4 regions of the Nonomuraea sp. NPDC047529 genome follow, and region 3 is predicted to be linked to each of the others. Evidence: riboswitches for the same ligand, from Rfam matches in the RefSeq annotation. Region 3 holds a riboswitch; each other region holds the start of a gene.

Region 1 (4,203 bases), on a different contig from region 3:
TACTCTCTGCGAATCTACGATCCTGAAAGCTACTGCCCACGAGCAGTATTCGTACTTCCTATTGTCTTGCCATTTGGGATGGCAAGAGGCAGTTGGGATGGGTTCAACCCTCTGAACGCCAAAAAGCGCCTGGCAGTCCTCGTCGGGACCGCCAGGCGCGTACGGGGCTAGACGGTCCTAGCCGGATACTCGCGCGGAGATGTCGTCGCCGATCTCGCTGGTCGAACGGCCGGCGCGGCCGGTGACGCGCTCGGCGATGTCGGCGGCCACGGCCTGCTCGACCTTGGCGGCCTCGGCGTGCAGGCCGAGGTGGTCGAGGAGCATGCCCACGGACAGGATGGTGGCGGTCGGGTCGGCCTTGCCCTGACCGGCGATGTCGGGCGCGCTGCCGTGCACCGGCTCGAACATGCTCGGCGAGGTGCGCTCGGGGTTGATGTTGCCGCTGGCCGCCAGGCCGATGCCGCCGGCGATCGCGGCGCCGAGGTCGGTGATGATGTCGCCGAACAGGTTGTCGGTGACGATCACGTCGAAGCGCTCGGGCTGGGTGACGAAGAACATCGAGGCCGCGTCGATGTGGCTGTAGTCGGTGGTGACGTCGGGGAACTCCTCGGCCACGCGGTTGACCGTGCGCTGCCAAAGGTCGCCGGCGAAGGTGAGCACGTTCGTCTTGTGGACGAGCGTGAGCTTCTTGCGGGGCCGCGACTGCGCCTTCTGGAAGGCGTAACGCACGACGCGCTCGACGCCGTGGGCGGTGTTCAGCGACTCCTGGGTGGCGATCTCGTGCGGCGTGCCGCGCCGCATGACGCCGCCGGTGCCGGCGTAGAGGCCCTCGGTGCCCTCGCGGACGACGACCATGTCGATGTGCTCGGCGGTGGCGCCGGCCAGCGCGGTCTCGACGCCGGGGAACAGCTTGACCGGGCGCAGGTTGACGTAGTGGTCGAACTCGAACCTGAGCTTGAGCAGCAGGTCGCGCTCCAGGATGCCCGGCGGCACGCTGGGGTCGCCGACGGCGCCGAGCAGGATCGCGTCGTAGCCGCGCAGCTCTTCGAGCACCGCGTCGGGCAGCGTCTCGCCCGTGCGGTGGTAGCGGGCTGCGCCCAGGTCGTAGTGGGTGGGCTCGATCTTCGTGCCCACGGCCTCCAGGGCCTTGAGCCCTTCGGCTACGACCTCGGCACCGATGCCATCCCCGGGGATGACGGCCAGGCGGATGTTACGCGACTCCATGGGCGGTACCTTACCGGCTCGTCTCGGCTGACGAACACATCATCTCAATCTCCGGACAATCCGTTTTGGGGGGATTGCGACCTTTTGACCGTTTCGTTAGAGTCCGACGAGCCTAATCCACGCAGCCGCTGCGTGGAGCCGGGGACCCATCTTTCCCCCCGGGGCGAATCGGCACCGCTCTCAAGCACCGCCGTAGGGCTACTTCCAGGCCCGAGCCCGTCAGCTAACCCGGCCGGCCACGTGGAAGGACAGTCCCCTGTCTAGCATCGCCATTCTCCTGGCGGTGGCGGCGGGCGGAGCGGGTCTCGCGCCCGCCGCTCCCGTCGCTCCCGCCGACCCCACCCCCGCCATCACCCTCACCGGCCCCCAGGTGAAACAGGTCCAGGAACGGCACGTGCCGAAACCGGCCTGGAAGGTCGCCCTCGAATACGCCATGGACAAGCGCGGCACCCCGTACGTGTGGGGCGGCGCCAGCGAGCGGGGCTACGACTGCTCGGGCCTCATGCTCCGGGCCTACGAGGACGCCGGCATCGAGCTCCCCAGAGTCGCCGCGGATCAGTACGGCGCCTTCTCCAAGAAAATCGCCTGGAAGGACCTCAAACCAGGCGACCTGGTGTTCTTCAGCGGCCTCGGCCACGTCGGCATGATCTCCAAGCCCGGCTACATGGTCCACTCCCCCCACACCGGCGACGTGGTGAAGGAGGAACGCCTGTCGCAGTGGCGCAGGCAGGCCTTCGTCGGCGCGGTACGCCCCGACCCCAAGGGCGTCAAGCGCTGGGCCGACTACGCCCAGCTCCGCAAGGCCCCGGCCCCCGCCATGCTCACCGCGACCCTGTGACGACGACCTTCCCCGGCGAGTGTCCCTCCTCCTGGTAGCGGACGGCCGCCGGGATCTCGCCGAACGGGAAGGTCCTGTCGATGACCGGGGTGACCTCCCCCTGCTCGATCAGCCCGGTCAGCGTCAGCAGGTTCGCCCTGTTGCTCCCGCAGCGGACCACGTCCGCCCTGACGATCCGCTGCGGGACGAAGGACGCCGACGCCAGTGCGGCGAACATGTGGCCGGCCGGCTGCACCCAGCGGCCGGCCGGCCCGCCGACCAGCACGTACGTGCCCTTCCTGGTCAGCACGCGACGGCAGTCCGACAGCCGGCGGCCGCCCGCCACGTCGATGAGGAGGTCGAAGCGCCGGCCCGAGGTCGCGAAGTCCTCCTTGGTGTGGTCGACGACGTCGTCCGCGCCGAGCGAGCGGACCAGGTCCGCGTTGCGCCCGCCGCACACGCCGGTGACGTGGGCCCCCATCGACCTGGCGAGCTGCACGGCGAACGTGCCCACACCGCCGGACGCGCCGTTGACCAGCACCTTCTGGCCCGGCTGCACGCGTCCCTCGTCGCGCAGCGCGATCAGCGCGGTGTTGGCCGCCATCGGCACCGCCGCCGCCTGCTCGAACGACAGCCCCCGCGGCTTGGGGGCCACCTCGTCCTGCCGCAGGCAGACGTACTCGCCGAAGCCGCCCCGCAGGGACATCGCGTACACCTCGTCGCCGGGGCGGAACAGCGTGACGTCCTTGCCCGCCGCCTCGACCTCCCCCGCCACGTCGGCCCCGAGGACGGCGATGCTGGGCCGCAGCAGCCCGACCCCGCCGCCCATGACCCGGGCCAGGTACGGCTCTCCCCGCATGAAGTGCCAGTCATAGGGCTGCACGGACGTGGCCCGCACCCGGATCAGCACCTCGTCGTCGCGCGGCACGGGCCGCTCGACCTCGGTCAGGACGAGCTGGTCGGGCGAGCCGAACCTGCGCAGGACGTAGGCCTTCATCGTTTCCTCCCTCGTGGATGTGCCGTCAGTGTGGGCGCGACCTGCGCGGACGCTCAACGGTCGAAAGGCGACGGCTCGATGGCCGAAAGTACGACGGCCCGTCCCGCCGATGGTGCGAACAGGGAGGGGCCGTCCGCGCGATGACCCGGCACGGCCGCGGCCGTCACCCTCTTCCCCATGAGATGGATCGCACCTGCCGGGCTGCTCACGCTCAGCGTCGTCCCCCTGGTCGCCGGCGCCCTCCGGGTGACCGAGCTGGCCTCCGGCGCCGCCGTCACGGCCGACAACGCGCGGTTCTTCGCCATGCCCGTGCCGGTGCTGCTGCACATCCCGGCGTCGCTGGCGTTCTGCGTCCTCGGCACGTTCCAGTTCCAGGCCGGGTTCCGGGCCCGGCGGCCCGGGTGGCACCGGGTGGCTGGGCGGGCGCTGGTGGCGTCCGGGCTGGTCGCGGCGCTGTCAGGGCTGTGGCTGACGCTCTTCTCCGACCTCCCGGCGGGCGACGGCACGCTGCTGGCCGCCTTCCGGCTGCTGTTCGGGACGGCCATGGCCGCCTGCCTCCTGCTCGGCCTGGCCGCGATCCGGCGGCGCGACGTCGCCCGGCATCGGGCCTGGATGACGCGCGGGTACGCGATCGGGCTCGGCGCGGGCACGCAGGCGTTCACCCTGGCGTTCGGGCTGGCCGCCTTCGGGCCACCTGGCGAGCTGGGCCGGGCGCTGCTCGTCGGCGCGGGCTGGGTGATCAACCTGGCGGTGGCCGAGTCGGTCGTCCGCCGGGGTCAGGTGCGTACGCGGTCGGTCTCGTAGGCCCACATGGCGATCTCGACGCGGTTGCGCACGCCGAGCTTGGTCATCAGGCTCGCGACGTGGCTCTTGACCGTGCTGAGCGAGATGTGCAGCTCGGCGGCGATCTCGCTGTTGGTCCGGCCGCGGGCCACCGCGCGCAGGATCTCCTCCTCGCGGCCGGTGAGCGCCTCGACCGGCTGCGCGGGCGCCTCGATACGCCCGGCCCCGGCGAACGCGGCCAGCAGGCGCGCGGTCACGCTCGGGGCGATGAGCGCCTCGCCGCCGGCCGCCGCGGTCACCGCCTGGGCGAGCAGCGCGGGGCCGGCGTCCTTGAGCAGGAAGCCCCTGGCTCCGGCGCGGAGGGCGGCGTAGACGTACTCGT
Region 2 (4,203 bases), on a different contig from region 3:
GCCGGGACGGGGGTCGGCGTCGTCGGGGGCGTCCTTGGGGGTGGTGGTGCTGTCCGACGGGTCGCCGGGGCGGCCCGCGCCGTCCTTTCCGCCTTCACCACCCTTGCCACGCTTGCCGCCTTTGCCGCCCTTGCCGTCGCCTCGGCCCTTGCCGGGCTTGCCCGGGGCGTCCGCGCTCTCGGCGGAGTTCTCGGCGGAGTTCTCGGCGGGGCTCTCGGCGTCCTTCGCGTGGGGGCGCTCGTCGGGGGTGGGGGGATGGAGGTGGCGGGGGTCCTCGGTGTCGGGGTCGGCGTCCGCGTCGGGGCGTTCGCCGGGGGTGGGGCCGGAGGTGTCCGGGTCGTCCGGGTCGTCGGGGTGACCTGGGGACTCGGGGGGTTCGGTGGTGCCGGAGGGTTCCGGCGGGCCGCCGTCGCCGGGGCGCCCGTCCTCGTCGTCCCTGATGGCCACACCGCCGCCGTGGCCCGCCGCGACCGCCGTACCGGGCTCGTCGGCCCCTCTGGCGACCGCTCCCGCGGGCTCGTCCCCCTCCCGGGGCGGGTCGTTCCGCTCGCTCATCTGCCTCCCCTTCACGCGAGCTGCTCTCGTACGTACTCGCGCCACCGTGCCGCCAGTGTCTCGGCGGTCAGCCCCACGGAGGCGAGCGCCTGATCGACGCCGGCCACGCGGGCATCACGGTAGAGCCGTACCAGGGTCCCGTCACCGAACCGGTCTGCGAGGAAGCGACACGCCATCCAGGCCTCCTGGTACGCCCGCGCGAGCCGTCCGGGGTCGGCTGCCGTGGGGGCGAAAGCCGCGGCTCCGGGCAACTCGCTCGGCAGCCGGCCGGCCCGTACTTCGGCGGCGAGTTCGGCGGCGGCAGTCCTGACGGGGAGTCCGGCGTCGCGGTAGGCCACGTAGTCGGCGAACCCCTCGTAGAGCCAGACGGGCAGCCGGTCGGTGCCTGCGGCGACGTGCGTGAGCTCGTGGGTGAGGACGACGTCGCGTCCGGTGGGGGTGAGCCGCGCGAAGGAGCCGGGGACGATGATCACCCTCGGGCCGTCGGCCACCGCGGCCAGCCCGTCCAGCGGGCCCGTGCCCGCCAGCCCGGCCGCCTCGGCGTCGGAGTCCGGTACGACGACCAGCGCGCGTACCGGCCGGCCGAGCAGCGCGGACACCCGCCGACCGGCGAGGTCGGCGCGACGGGCGAGATCGGCGAGCACGCCGGGCTCGGCGTGATGCCCCACGACCACGGACCGTCCGCCGCGGACCACCTGACCGCCGCCGGCCCACAGATCGCGCGCCCCGGCGGGCAGGACGGCGCCGGGCGGCGCGTCGGCGACCACGAGAACCGCCGCCAGCAGCAGGACGGGCAGGAGCAGACGCGGACCGCGGAGGGACGGACGCACCTGCGAGGACACGGCCCGATGCTAGTCGGCCCGCGGCCCGCACGCCCCCTTCACGAGACCGGGCCCACGCCCTCTCCGCAAGGCCGGACCTGCGGTTCGCAGCAGGAAGCCGGACATGCGACAGGCCCCGGCCCGGACCGGGGAGGGTCCGGGCGGGGCCTGTTGTCACGCGCCGGGACGCACCGCGCCGACGAACGACGACTTCCGCCATCCGCCCAGTTTGTCGATGCGCACCCGTTCGCCGGTCCTCGGCGAATGGATCATCTTGCCGTGGCCGACGTACATGCCGACGTGGCCCAGCCCGTTGAAGAACATCAGGTCGCCCGGCTTGAGCTTCCGCCAGGAGACCTTGTGCCGAATGCGGGCGAACTGGCTGCTCGTCACGCGTGGGAGTCGCACCCCGGCCTTCTTCCAGGCGTACTGGACGAGTCCGGAGCAGTCGAACGCACCAGGACCCGTGGCCCCGTACCGGTACGGGTCGCCGATCTGGTGCTTGGCGACGGCGACGGCCTTGTGGGCCCTCACCTTCTGCCTGGCGGCCTTCGCCGCCTTGGCCGACCTGGCGCTCTTCGCCGACTTGGCCGACCTGGTGGTGGCCGCCTCGGCGGTGCTGGACACCGCGGTGAGCCTGACGGCCGATTCGCTCACCGTCTGCGCCCCGGCCGGCACGGCATGGAGAACCGCACCTCCGGCCGTCACGGTCATCGTGAGTGCGACGCCCTTCAGGGCGAGACGGGACAGACGGGGGTTATGCAGGGAGGTAGACAGGATTTCTCCTTGTGTCTTCCACGAACGCCTACCGGGTTAGCTGACGGATTCGGGCCTGGAAGTCGCCCTACGGCGCTGAACGCGCCGATTCACCCCTGATCCCGGGGGATGACGGGATCTTTGGGTCCCCGGCTCCGCGCCTCCTGGCTGCACGGACTCGGCAGGTCGCCACTCGATTGATGTGCCTGAATGGGGATATCGGCGGCGACCGACGGATTTTTATGTGGTCCACATCGGGGGTTCCGATGTCGATTCGCGGCTCGCATGGCTTGCCGACCGCGACGCCAGAAACTACGCCGAGGGGTCAAGAAAGTGCAAAGGGGGAGTCAGGTTGTAAAGATCGAATAAAGGCACGAGTAAGGGAGGAAACCCCTGCTGGAGCCACAGGCTCCGTTACCTAAATGTGACCCTTCTCACACTTCCTGACGCAGGCGCTTGTCAGGGCCCTTTGACACCTTTTGTCCCCTTCGTCCCACAGGCCGGAAGAGCGGGCACGCCGGTGGTCCCTGCGGCCTTCGAGACGGGCGGCCGAGGGCGAGTGTCGGGAGGAGTCCCGGTGGACCGGAGGTCAGGGGCGGATGGCTCCGACCAGCGGGCGGCGGTAGTCCGAGAGCCGGACGACCTTCACGACGTCACCCGTCTGCGGCGCGTGGACGATCTTGCCCCCGCCCGCGTAGATGCTGACGTGCCCCAGCCCCTCGCTGAAGATGAGGTCCCCGGGCTGGAGGTCCTTGATGTCCACCTTGCGTCCGGAGCCCCAGGCCCACTGCTGCCACGTCGTACGCGGCAACGAGACGCCGGCCGCGCGCCAGGCGGCCTGGGTCAGCCCTGAGCAGTCGTAGCCGCGCGGGCCCGTGCCCCCGAAGATGTACGGCTTGCCGACCTGGGCGAAGGCGAAGCGCAGAACGGCGGCCGCGTTGCCCGAGGCGGGACCGGTGTACTTGATGCCGGTGCTGTTGGGGTTGCCCGGGTTGTAGGCCCCCAGCTTGTCCAGGAGCTTCTTCTGCTCGCCGACCAGCTTCAGGACCTCGGCGCGCTCCTTCTGGACCGCGTCCCGCTCCTTGTCGGCGTCCGCCAGGGCGGTCTCGGCGTTGTCGCGCTCGACCTTGAGCCCCTTGTTCTCGCGGTCGAAGGCGGCCAGCTTCTCCAGCCGCTCACGCGAGAGCTGCCCGGCCATGGCCATCCCGGCCAGCAGGTTCTCGGGGTCGTCCGCGCCCATCAAGCCCGGCAGGGACGCGACGTCCCCGCCCATCTTGTACGAGTCCACCGCCGCCCTGATGATGTCGGCCCGCAGGTCGGCGACCGTCTGCAGCTTCTGCTTGTAGCGGTCGTTCAGCTTGGTGTAGGCGTTCTTGGCCTTCTTGTACTCCTCGGTCGCCGTGTTGTACCGGTCGACGACCTTGTCGGCCTTGTCGTTCAGCTTCTCCAGCTTGGCCTTGGCCTGCTTGAGAGTGGGCTTGGGATCAGCGAGCGCCGCACCCATCGGGACCGTCATCAGCCCGATCGCGAGACCCGCCGCCAACGTGACCCGGCCAAACCTCACAGCGTCGCCTCCCAGGGATTACACCTGGGGCGAAATAGTACAGAAGTGGCGGGTGGGGTCTCGCCAATAGTGCTAATTCGTAACTTATGCGCGGCCCAACCGGCGCAGCAGCAGACCCGACGGAACGGGTCTGGCGCCCATCCGGCGGACGGACTCGGCCACCTCACGGTCGGAGGAGACGACGGCGATGGCCCGGCCGGGCGGCTCGGCGCGGACGAGCCGGCGGATGAGGTCGTCGGCGATCTCCCCCGGCGCGCTGAACAGCACCCGCACCCCGCGCGGCGCCACCACCTGCACGGGCGCGTTGAGCTCTGCACCGTCGAAGACCACCGTCACCTCGACGCGGGTCTGCGCGACCAGGCCGCCCAGGCCGGTCATCAGCCGGTTGCGCTGGTCGGCGAGGGTGAACGTGCCGTAGCCGGTCTTGGTGACGTTGTAGCCGTCGATGATCAGATGGACCTGCGGCAGCGCCAGGAGCTGGTCGAGGAGCTGCGGGTCGTCGTCGGC
Region 3 (4,203 bases):
GCCATCCTCGGCCCATGCCCCAACCCGCAGCAGCCGGCCTCCCCGCCAACCGGGCCCTCTGGGACGAGCGCGCCCGCGTCCACGGCTCCACGCCTGCCGACAGGTTCTACGACGTGGACGCCTTCCTCGCCGGTCGGCAGACCCTCTACGCGCTCGAACGCGGCCTGGCCGGCGACGTCGCCGGGAAGGACCTGCTCCACCTGCAGTGCCACTTCGGCATGGACACGCTGAGCTGGGCGCGGCTCGGAGCGCGGGTGACCGGCGTCGACTTCTCCCCGGTGGCGGTCGCGCGCGCCCGCGACCTGGCGGCCGAGGCCGGGCTGGCGGCCACGTTCGTGGAGGCCGACACGCAGCGGTTGCCCGAGTCGCTGGCCGGGGGCTTCGACCTGGCCGTGGCCACGTACGGCGTGTTGTGCTGGATCGGCGACCTGGCCGCCTGGATGCGCGGCGCGGCCATGGCGCTGCGGCCCGGCGGGCGGCTGGTGCTGGTCGACCTGCATCCGGCCTACCAGACGGTGGCCTCGCTCGACCCGCTGGTGGCCGACTGGCCCTACGGCGGCGGCCAGGCCCACCGCGAGACGGTGACCGGCACGTACGCCGACGCCGGGGTGGTGACCGAGGCCCAGGAGACCGTCCAGTACCCGTACTCGGTGGGCGAGATCGTCACGGCGGCGGCGCGCGCCGGGCTCACGGTGGCCGAGCTGGGCGAGCACGTCGCCGCCGAGCTGGACCCGCGCGGGCTGCTGACCGAGGGTGAGGACGGGCGCTACCGGCTGCCGTTCGGGGACTCGCACCTGCCGGTGCTGTACTCGCTGGTGGCGGTCCGGCCCTGAGACGCGGCGAGCGCGCGTCCCTCGTGCGGGACGCGCGCTCGAAGCCGGGGAGGTCAGCCCGCGTACTGCGGGTAGCCGTAGCCGACGACCTGCGACTTCGGCCGGACGCGCTCCTCCACCTTGCCGTTGCCGGTGTTGCCCTCGACCGTGGAGATCGTGCCGTTGCCGTTGTCCTTGACGACGAAGCCGACGTGCTGGATGGCGTCCAGGCTCTTGCTGCCGCTCCAGGAGAAGAAGACGACGGCGCCGGGCTTGGCCTCGGTGCCCCAGCGCTTGTTGGCGGCGAACCACTTGGCGTGGGCCACGGTCCAGGCGTCCCAGCCGACCTGCGGGCGGGCGCCGGTCTGCTCGCCGACCCAGGAGACGAACATCGAGCACCAGGCGGCGTTCACGTAGTCCTGGCGGCTCCCGCCGTCGCGGGCGACGGTCTCGGCGGCGCGCTGGGAGTCGGCGTACCACTTCTGGAACTTGGTGCCGCCGCCGTAGGCGTTCTCGGAGATGCCGACCTGGGCCTTGGCCACGGCCAGGACCTGTGCGGCGGTGACGTTGACCTGGGTCTCCCCGGCCCTGCCGGTCTGGGCGGCGGCCTGCGGCGCGACGGCCGAGTGGCCGGTGGAGGCGGCCGGGTCGACGCTGTCGGCGCCGGCGGCGGTGGCGTGGGCGCCGATCGCGGTGGCGATGATGGTCGCGCCGAGTGCGGCGCGGAGGTGGTTGATCTTCGGGGCACGGATGGGACGGTGCTTGGCCATCGAGGGCATTACTCCTTGCTTCCATGCCGCTTACCGGGTTAGCTGACGGGTTCGGACGTGGAAGCTGCCCTACGGCACCGAAGTGCCGATTCACCCCAAAGGACGTGGGTCCCCGGTTCCGCCCGGAGGCGGATTCAGCGGTCACAGGACGATCCTGTGAAATGTCTTGCGATGGTTGGACAAAGCCGGACAAACCGGACGTCTGCCGCGAGATGCCCCACAAGGTAATACATCGGGCAAGAAGAAGGCAAATGCCTAAAGGCGCAGCTAGGAGAGTTGCCCCCGCGCGTCGGCCAGAAGCCCCATCATGGCAAGGGATTCGTCAAGCGGCATGACGGCGCTCTCGGTCCGGCCCTCGGCCGTGGCGGCGCGCACCTCGCGCAGCTCCCCGGCGTACCCGTTGTCGGCCGGGTCGAGCACCAGCTCCTCCGTCTCCATCGACGGCCCCGACAGCAGCACCCGCTGCGGCGCCCAGAACGGCGCCAGGATGTCGGCCCGCATCGACGTGCCCACCACGCTCGCGTCGTTGGCGTGATGGGCGAGCAGGGACACGTCCACCAGCGCCCGCCGCCCGTCCGGGTAGAGCAGCACCCCGCCCGCCTCCGCGTCGACCCCGCTCGGCGCCAGCGAGCCGGTGATCCGCAGCTCACGCGGCATGCCGAGCAGGAGCTGCGCCAGCCCGAACGGGTAGATCCCCAGGTCGAGCAGGGCCCCGCCGCCCAGCTCCGGCGCCCACAGCCGATGGGCGGGGTCGTAGGGCAGCGCGAACCCGAACGAGGCCCGCACCGAGCGGATCTCCCCGAAACGCGGATCGGCCGCCACCCGCTGGATGAGCGGGTTGAACCGCATCCACATGGCCTCCATGAGGAAGACCCCGGCCGCGCGGGCCAGCGCCACCATGCGCTCGGCGTCGGCCACGCCGGCCGCCAGCGGCTTCTCGCACAGCACGGACTTGCCCGCCGCGATGGCCGCCTCGGCCACCTCCAGGTGCTGGGCGTGCGGCGTGGCCACGTAGACCGCGTCGACGGCCGGATCGGCGCACAGGGCCTCGTAGGAGCCATAGGCCGACTCCGCGCCCAGCTCGTCGGCCAGGGCCCGCGCCCTGACCAGGCTCCGCGAGCCGACGGCGGCCACCCGCATGCCGGGCTCGGCCACGATGGCCGCCCCCACGGTACGCGCGATGCCGCCGGTCGCCGCTATTCCCCAGGTGAAATCTCGCACGCCCGAGATCGTAGAGCGCTCAGGTCAGGTTGAACGAGTCGGGGTCGGGCCCGATGCGCCGCCCAGAGTTCATCGCGCCGATGGCCACCAGGTCCTCGGAGTCGAGGATGAAGTCGAACACGTCGATGTTCTCCTCGATCCGCGCCGGGGTGACCGACTTGGGGATCACCACGTTGCCGAGCTGGAGATGCCAGCGGAGCACGATCTGCGCGGGCGTCTTGCCGTACTTCTCCGACAGCACGCGCAGCGCCGGGTCGGCCAGCAGCCCCTTGCCCTGCCCGAGCGGGCTCCACGCCTCGGTCAGGATGCCGTTGGCCTCGTGGAAGGCCCGCATCTCGCGCTGCTGGAAGTACGGGTGCAGCTCGATCTGGTTGATCGAGGGCGTGATGTCGGTCTCGTCCATCAGCCGGGTCAGGGTGGCGACCGTGAAGTTGGAGACCCCGATGGCCTTGGCCCGGCCGTCACGGTAGATCTTCTCCAGCGCCCGCCAGGCCTGCACGTACTTGTCCTGCTCCGGAACCGGCCAGTGGATCAGGAAAAGATCTACGTAGTCGAGGCCCAGGCGGGCCAGGCTCTCGTCGAAGGCCTGCTCGGCCCGCCCGTGGTCGCCGTTCCACAGCTTGGTGGTGACGAACACCTTCTCCCGTGGCACCCCGGCGGCGCGCACGGCCCGGCCGACGCCCTCCTCGTTCTCGTAGGCGGCGGCGGTGTCGACATGCCGGTATCCGGCGCGCAGCGCGGTCGTCACGGCGTGCTCGGCGTCGTCGGCAGAGACCTGCCAGACGCCGAAGCCGAGCTGTGGTATCTGCACACCGTCGGTGTTGAGCATCAGCGAGTTCATACCCTCCATTGTTCACGTGTCGTTTCTTGCGGCTTAAGCAGGCCGGGTTAGCTTGTGACGGGTCGTGCAAGGCGCTCCACCGGCTGGGGGAAACAGAGTGGTCAGACAGGCGTCGGCCTGGGTGGAGTCTCCGCTCCAGATGCTGTGCGCCGTCGAGGCCCACCATGCCGGGCTGCTCGGCCCGGACACCGTGGTCGTGCCGCGCGCCGGCCTGCGCCCGCTGCGCGCCACCCGCAAGGAGCTGCGCCGCCTCGACCTGCCTCCAGGCCTGGTGCTGGACGAGCCGCGCGAGCGCATGCCGCGCCGCGTCCAGGCCGTGGGCGACGCGTTCTCCGGCAAGGTCCAGGTGCGCTGGCTGACCTCCGACCCCGGCCGCATCGTCGTCGTGGACGACGGCCTGGCCACGCTCAGGCTGCTCGAACTGCTGGCCGCCGGGCCGTACCGGCCGCTGCTGCGGGCGCGGGCGACGCCGTCGCGGGCGCGGGCCCTGCTCGGCCTGGCCGCCGCGCTGCGGCTGCGGATGAGCCGGGTCTCGGTCTTCACCGCGCTGCCCGTCCCC
Region 4 (4,203 bases), on a different contig from region 3:
CATCCTGGCCAGCGTCGCCCCCAGGCAGAAGTGCAGGCCGAGCCCGAAGGCGAGATGCCGGCCGGGCTCGCGGCCCGGGTCGAACCGGTCGGGATCGGCGAACGCGGCCGGATCGCGATTGGCCGCGCCGATCGGCACGAGCACGGCCGAGCCGGCGGGCACCGGCGTGCCGCCCAGTTCCCTGTCCTCCAGCGCGATCCTGGAGGTGAGCTGGACCGGCGGATCGAAGCGCAACACCTCCTCGACCACCTCCCTCGGCCGCTCGGCGGCGCGGTGCAGCAGGCCGTGCCGCAGCAGGTTCAGCACGCCGTTCGCGATGAGGTTGACGGTGGTCTCGTGGCCGGCCACGAGCAGCAGCACGCAGGTCGACAGCAACTCGGCCTCGGTCAACTCCTCGACGTGCGCGAGGGCGCTCAGGAGGTCCTCACCGGGACGCTCGCGGCGCAGGGCGATCAGGCGGCGGAAGTAGTCGCGGAACTCGTTCCTGGAACGCTCCGTTTCCGACATGAGAGCGTCTGTCAGCATCGGGTCAAGTCCGCGGGCAAGAGCCTCGCTCCATCCGCGGAAGCGCTCGTGGTCCTCCGGCGGCACCCCGAGCATCTCGCTGATCACCATCACCGGCAGCGGGTGGGCGAAGCCGGAAATCAGCTCCGCCTCCTCCGGCAGCCGTCCGATCAGGTCGGCGGTGATCGCCGCGACCCGCGGCCTGAGCCGTTCGACCATGCGCGGGGTGAACGCGCGGCTGACAAGGTTCCGCAACCGGGTGTGATCGGGCGGGTCCATGAGCAGGAACGACCTGCCGGGCTGACCTGCCTCTTCCGCCACGGGCGCGGACGTTCCGTGACCGAACATCGGGTCACGCAGGACGGCCGCGCACAGCTCGTACGTGGTCGTGACGAGCAGCCCGCCGCGCGTTCTGAAGATCGCCCCGACCGCGCGGAGCTCTCGATATCGGACGTACGGATCGCGCACAAATTGCGGATCCGAGGGATCAAAACCCAGGAGGTCGGTGGCGCTCATCGGTGGCTGGACCGGGCCGCCGAATTGATCGTTTGGACCGTTCATAGCGGACCGTGGCGTGCCGACATATGCGGAGTACGTCACATATAAGTGATCATGTCAATAGCACTGGTCAAGGGCGGCGATTGTCGTGCTTGACGACCTTTCCGCGATGCGTTTACCTTCACCGAGACGAGCGGCTTTGCTCCTACTGAAAGGTCCAAGTTCTGCTGTTGGGGGGAGGGCTCCCGGTGGATGTGCTCACTGAAGGCGTTGAGCTGAGCCACGCGGATTTGGCGTTACTGGCTGAACTGGCCAGAGGGGTGACCGTCGACCGGGTCGGGAGACGGCTGGATATCAGCGGACGGACCGTACGCCGGCGGCTCAGAGGCATCTGCGACCGCATCGGCGTGGCCACGGCGATCGAGGCCGTGGCGTGGGCGGCGCGCCGCCAGCTCATCTGACGGCGCGGAACTCCGAAGTGAATCGCCGGTCAGTCCGCGATGCGCACGGCGCCGGCGAACGGCCGATTGCCGAGCGCGGAGATCCGGACGACATCGCCGGTCTGCGGTGCGTGGACCATCATGCCGCCGCCGATGTAGATGCCGACGTGGTGCAGGTCGCTGTAGAAGAAGACCAGGTCGCCGGCGCGGAGCTGGTCGCGGCTGATGTGCGTGCCGGCCGTCCACTGGTCGCCGGTGTAGTGGGGGAGCGAGATGCCCACGCGCTGGTAGGCGGCCATCACCAGGCCGGAGCAGTCGTAGGAGCGCGGCCCTTCGGCGCCCCACACGTACGGCTTGAGCTGCTGGGTGAGGGCCCACTTGGCGGCCTGGGCGGCCTTGCCGTTGCCGATGACCGGCAGGTTGACGCGTACGGCGCGGGTGCCGGGCCGGCCGGCCTCGCCGACGGCCCGCCGGTAGAGGTTGCTCTCGACCTTGGCGACCAGCTTGGTGATCTTCGAGCGCTTGCCCTCAAGATCACTGACGATCTTCTGGACCTCGGCGATGCGGGTCTTGGCGCCCGACCTGGCGCGCTCGGCGGCCTCCATGGCCTTGGCGAGCTGGTTGACCTCCTCGCCCTGCTGCTGTTCGAGCGCGTACGTGGTCGCGGCCCGGTCGAGGAAGGTCTCAGGGTCGTCGGACTGGGCGAAGACCAGGGCCTTGTCCAGGCCGCCGGTGATGTAGGCGTTCTGGGCGAGCAGCGTGGCCCTGGCGCGCTTGGCGGCCAGGTCGGACTCGCTGGTGGCCAGGGTCTTCTGGGCGGCGTCGTTGGCCTTCTGCGCGGACTTCAGCCGTTCGCGCTGCCCGTTGTACTCCTCGGTCAGCGTCTCGATCTCTTCGTGCATCTTCTCGACCTGGTCGGCCAGCTCGGAGAGCGACGGCTTCGGGTCGGCGGCGGCGGAACCGACGGGTACGGCGAACAGCATCGCGGCGACGGCGGCGCCGATGACGCCGAGGCGACGTGAGCGCCTGGCCTGCTCCCGGGGACGGGCGTGCCTGCCCCCCGGCTTCCCCTCGCGATCGAGCGTCCGCTTCACCAACCAAGCTCCTCTCATCGACGCCGGCCGGGTTAGCTGACGGGTTCGGGCCGGAGCAGCCCTACCGAGATGATCGGATTCACCCCGAGTGGTGGCGCGAGGTGCTCGCCACCGGTGGTTCCCCGGCTTCCCTTGCGGGAATTGGGCGTGTCTTTCCGCGCGCATTACGCGGAGAACATCGTCGCTGGACACTAATGCACTCCGGGTTCGCGCTCAACCGGAACTACCGAGTCTGTAGAGGTTTCACAACTGAAGGGTCACAAGGTGATCTCGTGGGTAGCCGTACGGAAGCGGGCTTCTGCACCTTTTGTCCAGCATTCTGGGGGGTGACGACTGGAGGAAAGCTCCAGGTCGGGGCGTGTTCATCTGGACACAGCATGTGATGAGATGCCCGAGACGTGGGATTTAGGGCTGAGCCGTAATGAGATCTGTACCCTGGAGAGCCATGGAGCAGGTGGCCGAAGTGGCAGTCCCCGAGACCGCGGTCGTGGTCAGGCGTGCCCGCACGCCCGACGTGCGCGCGATCAGGCGTCTCGTGGACACCTACGCGGGCGCGGGTCCGCGGCTCCTGGAGAAGGCCACGGTCACGCTGTACGAGGACGTCCAGGAGTTCTGGGTGGCCGAGCTGAGCGGGGAGGTCGTCGGCTGCGGCGCGCTTCACGTGCTCTGGGAGGATCTCGCCGAGGTCCGTACGGTGGCGGTCGATCCGGCGTGCCGGGGAATGGGGGCCGGGCATCGGATCGTCTCGGCACTCGTCCGGCAGGCGAAGGATCTGGGGCTGCGACGTGTATTCTGTCTGACTTTTGAGGTCGACTTCTTCGCGAGGCACGGTTTCCGCCCCATCCAGGGCACGCCGGTCTCACCCGAGGTCTACGCCGAGTTGCTGGCCTCGTACGACGAGGGTGTGGCGGAGTTCCTTGATCTGGAACACGTCAAACCGAACACCCTTGGCAACACCCGCATGCTGCTGCATCTGACATCGGGTGACGCGGACCTTGACCACTTGGAAAGGTGATTGTTGATACCTATGTCGATACGTTGGGCAGCACAGGCATGTGTCCTGACACGTGCCACATGCGCACTCGAAGCGAGGTGACACGGTGAGCACCGGACAGCCGCCGTATCCACAGGACGAATCCGGCGAGAACCCCGAGTACGGGCAGCACCAGGGCCGTCGCCCCGGTGAGCCCGACCCGGACGTGACTGTGGTCGGCTACCGGGCGGACGACGCCTATGGCCAGCCCCCATATGGCCAGCAGCAGCAACAGGGCTACGGCCAGCAACCCCAATACGGTCAGCAACAGCAGCACGGCCAGCAGCAGGGCTACGGCCAGCAGCCCCAGTACGGCCAGCAGCAGGGATATGGCCAGCAGCAGGGCTACGGCCAGCAGCCGCAGTCCTCGGGCCAGCAGTACACCCAGCCCGGCTATGGCCAGGAGGCCCAGTACGGCCAGCAGGCCGCCTCGGGCCAGCAGGGTTATGGCCAGCAGCCGCAGTACGGCCAGCAGCCCCAGTCGCTGCCCGACTACGGTCAGCAGCAGCAGGGCTATGGCCAGGAGGCCCAGTACGGGCAGCAGGGCCAGCAGGGTTATGGCCAGCAGCCCGCCTCCGGCCAGCAGCAGGGTTACGGCCAGCAGCCGCAGTCCTCGGGCCAGCAGTACACCCAG

Evidence for each region. Region 3 has a riboswitch for cyclic di-AMP ahead of ABZ815_RS09630 (CHAP domain-containing protein). Riboswitches for the same ligand answer to the same signal wherever they lie in the genome.
Region 1: another riboswitch for cyclic di-AMP. It lies ahead of ABZ815_RS14160 (C40 family peptidase); the one in region 3 lies ahead of ABZ815_RS09630 (CHAP domain-containing protein).
Region 2: another riboswitch for cyclic di-AMP. It lies ahead of ABZ815_RS21895 (C40 family peptidase); the one in region 3 lies ahead of ABZ815_RS09630 (CHAP domain-containing protein).
Region 4: another riboswitch for cyclic di-AMP. It lies ahead of ABZ815_RS26200 (NlpC/P60 family protein); the one in region 3 lies ahead of ABZ815_RS09630 (CHAP domain-containing protein).

The regions. Positions count from the first base shown of each region.
Region 1 is NZ_JBEYTJ010000007.1:221,563-225,765, reverse strand. Features, by position in the region: gene ABZ815_RS14165 (3-isopropylmalate dehydrogenase) at 178-1,224, opposite strand; cyclic di-AMP (ydaO/yuaA leader) riboswitch at 1,324-1,477, shown strand; gene ABZ815_RS14160 (C40 family peptidase) at 1,508-2,062, shown strand; gene ABZ815_RS14155 (NAD(P)-dependent alcohol dehydrogenase) at 2,046-3,038, opposite strand; gene ABZ815_RS14150 (DUF2306 domain-containing protein) at 3,216-3,842, shown strand; gene ABZ815_RS14145 (response regulator transcription factor) at 3,815-4,203, opposite strand, start outside.
Region 2 is NZ_JBEYTJ010000013.1:26,892-31,094, forward strand. Features, by position in the region: gene ABZ815_RS21885 (M48 family metalloprotease) at 1-555, opposite strand, end outside; gene ABZ815_RS21890 (hypothetical protein) at 567-1,397, opposite strand; gene ABZ815_RS21895 (C40 family peptidase) at 1,551-2,033, opposite strand; cyclic di-AMP (ydaO/yuaA leader) riboswitch at 2,164-2,326, opposite strand; gene ABZ815_RS21900 (NlpC/P60 family protein) at 2,722-3,648, opposite strand; gene ABZ815_RS21905 (NYN domain-containing protein) at 3,781-4,203, opposite strand, start outside.
Region 3 is NZ_JBEYTJ010000004.1:230,485-234,687, forward strand. Features, by position in the region: gene ABZ815_RS09625 (class I SAM-dependent methyltransferase) at 15-833, shown strand; gene ABZ815_RS09630 (CHAP domain-containing protein) at 887-1,582, opposite strand; cyclic di-AMP (ydaO/yuaA leader) riboswitch at 1,595-1,732, opposite strand; gene ABZ815_RS09635 (Gfo/Idh/MocA family oxidoreductase) at 1,850-2,803, opposite strand; gene ABZ815_RS09640 (aldo/keto reductase) at 2,823-3,644, opposite strand; gene ABZ815_RS09645 (hypothetical protein) at 3,742-4,203, shown strand, end outside.
Region 4 is NZ_JBEYTJ010000017.1:131,151-135,353, forward strand. Features, by position in the region: gene ABZ815_RS26190 (cytochrome P450) at 1-972, opposite strand, end outside; gene ABZ815_RS26195 (LuxR C-terminal-related transcriptional regulator) at 1,251-1,463, shown strand; gene ABZ815_RS26200 (NlpC/P60 family protein) at 1,493-2,536, opposite strand; cyclic di-AMP (ydaO/yuaA leader) riboswitch at 2,543-2,694, opposite strand; gene ABZ815_RS26205 (amino-acid N-acetyltransferase) at 2,982-3,551, shown strand; partial or broken gene ABZ815_RS26210 (hypothetical protein) at 3,562-4,203, opposite strand, start outside.